Regions from separate parts of the Streptomyces sp. NPDC002446 genome, predicted to be linked through region 1. Evidence: riboswitches for the same ligand, from Rfam matches in the RefSeq annotation. Region 1 holds a riboswitch; the other holds the start of a gene.
What was found. A riboswitch is a leader RNA that binds a small molecule or an ion and turns the genes downstream of it on or off. The one in region 1 is predicted to bind glycine.
Positions count from the first base shown of each region.

Region 2: another riboswitch for glycine. It lies ahead of gcvP (aminomethyl-transferring glycine dehydrogenase); the one in region 1 lies ahead of gcvT (glycine cleavage system aminomethyltransferase GcvT).

Region 1 covers NZ_JBSFYC010000012.1:82,150-84,338, forward strand. Annotated here, with positions in the region: gene gcvT (glycine cleavage system aminomethyltransferase GcvT) at 1-1,047, opposite strand, end outside; glycine riboswitch at 1,081-1,198, opposite strand; glycine riboswitch at 1,199-1,294, opposite strand; gene ACWD6P_RS10005 (AAA family ATPase) at 1,522-2,189, shown strand, end outside.
Region 2 covers NZ_JBSFYC010000009.1:144,444-146,632, forward strand. Annotated here, with positions in the region: gene gcvP (aminomethyl-transferring glycine dehydrogenase) at 1-1,005, opposite strand, end outside; glycine riboswitch at 1,194-1,291, opposite strand; partial or broken gene ACWD6P_RS08135 (PRC-barrel domain-containing protein) at 1,355-1,564, shown strand; gene ACWD6P_RS08140 (DNA polymerase IV) at 1,699-2,189, opposite strand, start outside.

The sequences.
Region 1 (2,189 bases):
GGTGCCCGGTGTGGCGTACGCGGCGTCGACGTACGCGATGGCGATCGGCTTGCCCAGGGTGGGGGAGGGAGCACCGGAGGTGACCTCGCCGATCACCGTGCCGTCGGCCGTGACGACCGGGTATCCGGCGCGCGGAACCCGGCGGCCCTCGGCGACCAGGCCGACCAGCTTGCGCGGCGGGACCGTCTCGGCGCGCCCGGCCGCGGCCTCCAGCGCGGCGCGGCCCACGAAGTCACCGCCGTTGGTGGTCTTCTCGAACTTCACTACCCGGCCCAGGCCCGCGTCGAACGGCGTGGTGGCGGTGGTGAGCTCGTGCCCGTACAGCGGCATGCCCGCCTCCAGGCGCAGCGTGTCGCGGCAGGACAGGCCGCAGGGCACCAGACCGGCGTCCTTGCCGGCCTCGGTCAGCGCCTCCCACAGCGCCACCGCGTCCGCCGGCCGGACGAACAGCTCGAAGCCGTCCTCGCCGGTGTATCCCGTACGGGCGATCAGCGCGTCGACGCCGGCGACCGTGCCGGGCAGACCGGCGTAGTACTTGAGGCCGTCCAGATCGGCGTCCGTCAGCTTCTTGAGGATCCCGGGCGACTCCGGGCCCTGCACCGCGAGCAGCGCGTAGGCGTCCCGGTCGTCGCGGATCGCGGCGTCGAAACCGCCCGCCCGCGCGGTCAGCGCGTCCAGCACCACCTGGGCGTTGGAGGCGTTGGCGACGACCATGTACTCCTGGTCCGCGAGGCGGTAGACGATCAGGTCGTCCAGGATGCCGCCCCCGGCCTCGCAGATCATCGTGTACCGGGCGCGGCCGGTCTGGACGCCGCCGATGTTGCCGACCAGCGCATAGTCGAGGAGGTCGGCGGCCTGCGGGCCGGTGACGGTGATCTCACCCATGTGGGAGAGGTCGAAGAGGCCGGCCCGGGTGCGGACGGCGACGTGTTCGTCGCGCTCGCTGCCGTAGCGCAGCGGCATGTCCCAGCCGGCGAAGTCGGTCATGGTCGCACCGAGCGCGCGGTGGGTGGCATCCAGCGCGGTGCGACGGGGGGCATCAGTCATGGTTCTGGGCTCCCAGGCATGGGTGACAAGACGTTCTCCCCATCTGTCATCGGAACCTGAGAGGTTCACCGGGATCCCGCGAACGGACCCGGTTTGCACCTTGGGTGGAGCCGCCCCGTAGCCCGGGCAGTGGCTCGCTTTTCAGATCTGCCTCGCCCGCGCGGTATAGGGGCCTGAGAGATTCAAGGGAGGACTTGCTCCTTCGGCGCCCCGCCATGACGGCCGGGGACTCTCCCGCGCGGATTCAAGCGGCCGGTATGGAGTTGGCGGTGCACGGGTGAGCTGAGATGTGCACGTGGCGGCCACATCATTACACGGGATCGCCCGTTCGAGGAGCCCCGGTCGCCACCCCGTCCAGGACCACCTCCGCCACGCCGACAGATCGGACAATCGCCTTGATGGGCATTACCTTTTCTTGACACTCTGCGGGTAAGGGACGGACTCGGAACGGACCGGAACCGGACGGGGAGGGCGATCACGGTGCACAGGGAAGCGGCATTCGCGGCCACTGCAGGGGCCGTACCCCCGGACGCGCCGGTGGCATCCGCCGCCGTGTCCCGGACCAGGCGCGCGGCGCGGTCCGTCGTACGGCCGGGGCGCGGCCACACCGTCGTCGACCTGCGGGCCGGCAAGCGCACCCGCGACACCGCCGAGCTGCGGTTCCGCGCCGGTGACCTGGTCGTGGTCTCCGGGCTGCCGGGCAGCGGCAAGAGCACCCTGATGCGCCGGGTGGTGCCGCCGCTGGACAGCCGGGGCGCCGCGGTGCACCGCATCGATTCGCAGGACGTGCGCGAGCGCTGGGAGCGCGGCAGGCTGCGCCGGCTGCCGTACGGCCTGTACCGGCCGCTGGTGCGGGCCGCGCACTATCTGGCGCTGGGCCGTGCGCTGCGCTCCGGCGACAGCGTGGTGGTGCACGACTGCGGAACGCTGGCCTGGGTGCGCCGCTGGATCGCCCGGTCGGCCGCGCGCGGCGGCCGCGGGCTGCATCTCGTGCTGCTCGACGTGGCGCCGGAGGTGGCCCGGTCCGGGCAGGAAGCGCGCGGGCGCGGGGTGTCCGGATACGCCTTCGCGCGGCACCGCAGGGCGGTGGGCCGGCTGGTCGGCCGGGCGGAGGAGGCCGGGCTGCCCAAGGGGTTCCGCTC
Region 2 (2,189 bases), on a different contig from region 1:
CTTCTCACGGCGGATGTGCTGCTCACGGGTCTGCAGCGCGAGGCGGTAGGCCTTGTTGCCGTCGGCGTCGACGGAGACGCCCACCAGGCGGCCGGGCAGGCTGCGGGCGAACTGATCGCGTACGGCCATGAAGCCGGCGTGCGGTCCGCCGAAGCCCATCGGGACGCCGAAGCGCTGGGTGGTGCCGACCGCGATGTCGGCGCCGAGCTCGCCGGGCGAGGTCAGCAGCGTCAGGGCGAGCAGATCGGCCGCCACCGTGACGACCGCGCCCAGCTCATGGGCCTGCTCGATGACGGCACGCGGGTCGCGCACCGCGCCGGAGGCGCCCGGGTACTGCAGCAGCACACCGAAGACGCCGCGCTCGGCGATCTCGGCGGGGATGCCGTCGGACAGGTCCGCGACGACGACCTCGACACCGGTCGGCTCTGCGCGGGTCTGGATCACGGCGACGGTCTGCGGCAGACAGTCGGCGTCCACCAGGAAGACGCCCTGCTTGACCTTGCCGACACGGCGGGAGAGCGCCATCGCCTCGGCGGCGGCGGTGCCCTCGTCCAGCAGCGAGGCGCCGGAGGTGGGCAGTCCGGTCAGCTCGGCGACCATCGTCTGGAAGTTCAGCAGCGCCTCAAGGCGGCCCTGCGAGATCTCCGGCTGGTAGGGCGTGTAGGCCGTGTACCAGGCAGGGTTCTCCATGACGTTGCGGAGGATCACCGGCGGGGTGAACGTGCCGTAGTACCCCAGGCCGATCATGGGGGACAGCACCTGGTTGCGCTCCGCCAGGCCGCGCAGCTCCTGGAGGACCTCGGCCTCCGTACGGCCCTGCGGCAGGCCGAGCGCCTCGGCGCTCTTGATCACGTCGGGGACGGCGGCGGCGGTGAGCTCGTCCAGCGACCCGAAGCCGACGTGCGCGAGCATCTTTGCCTGCGCCTCGTGGTCGGGACCGATGTGCCGGCGCTCGAACGGAATGCCCTGTTCGAGCTCGGTCAAGGAGATGCGATTGGTGGTCATCTGCGGGGGCCTCCTGGTCAGCGCGACCTACGAGGGGCACCACGGCGCGGGTGCCCGGACGGCCTCCCCCTCTGTCATCTCAACCTGAGAGCTTCACCGGCCCGCGCGAGCGGCCCGGCTTTCACCGTCGGTGAGGAGGGGTTCCGGCAGTGTGCCTGTCCGTGGCCCGCCCTGCTTTCCAGAGTGACCTCGTCCATGCGGTACGTGTGCCTGAGAGATTCCGGGGAGGATTTGCTCCTTCGGCGCCCTGGTCGCGAACGACAAAGGACTCTCCCGCATGGGGTCTGCGGCCATTCGCCAGCCTACCAGCGCACCACTCGAAGGATCCTTCGAGTGGCCGCAGCATGAAATGTGCCGTTTGGTAGTTGTCACAGGGCAGTTGCGACCAATTGGAGGGGCCGTGCAAACCGATATCGATCCCCGGAGCCTGATCGGCCGCAAAGCGTTCGACCGTAACGGCGCGAAAATAGGCACGATCGACGAGGTCTACCTCGACGACGCGACGGGGGAACCGGAGTGGGCGGCCGTCCGCACCGGTCTCTTCAGCCGGGACGCGTTCGTCCCCCTGGAGCCCAGCAAAATGATCGGTGACGGCCTGCACATCCCCTACGACCGCAAGCTGATCAAGGACGCCCCGGACTTCGGCGTGGGCCGCCACCTCTCCCCTGAACAGGAGCTCCAGCTCTACCACCACTACCGGCTGGATATCTCCCTCCCGGACTCCGACGCGCTCTCCCCCGGCGACTCGGGCGCCACCGGCGGATCCGGCGGCTCGGGCGGCGCGGGCGGCTCTGGCGGCTCCGGCGACAAGGACTTCGGCAAGATCGCGGGCTCGGAGGACTGACCCCCTCCCGACCCGCCGCCCACCAGCGGCAAGGGCTCACCCGGCCGCAGCGCCGGGTCCTCGACGGCAAAGGTCCGCACCCTCCCCGGTGCGGACCACGGCGTCTCGAAGCGTACGGTCACCCTGCCCACGCCACTCCCCTGCACCCACCCGGCGCCGAACTCGTCGTGCACCACATCCAGCCCCGGATGCCAGCGCCGCGGCCGCTCCTCCTCCGGCTCCCGCTCGCCGGTCTCCTCCCCCACCGGCTCGGGCCCCGCCTTGGCCAGCTCCTCGGCCTCCCGCTCCGTCGCCAGCTGGGCGAACAGATCCTCCTGGGTGAAGTCGGCCAGCCCGCTGA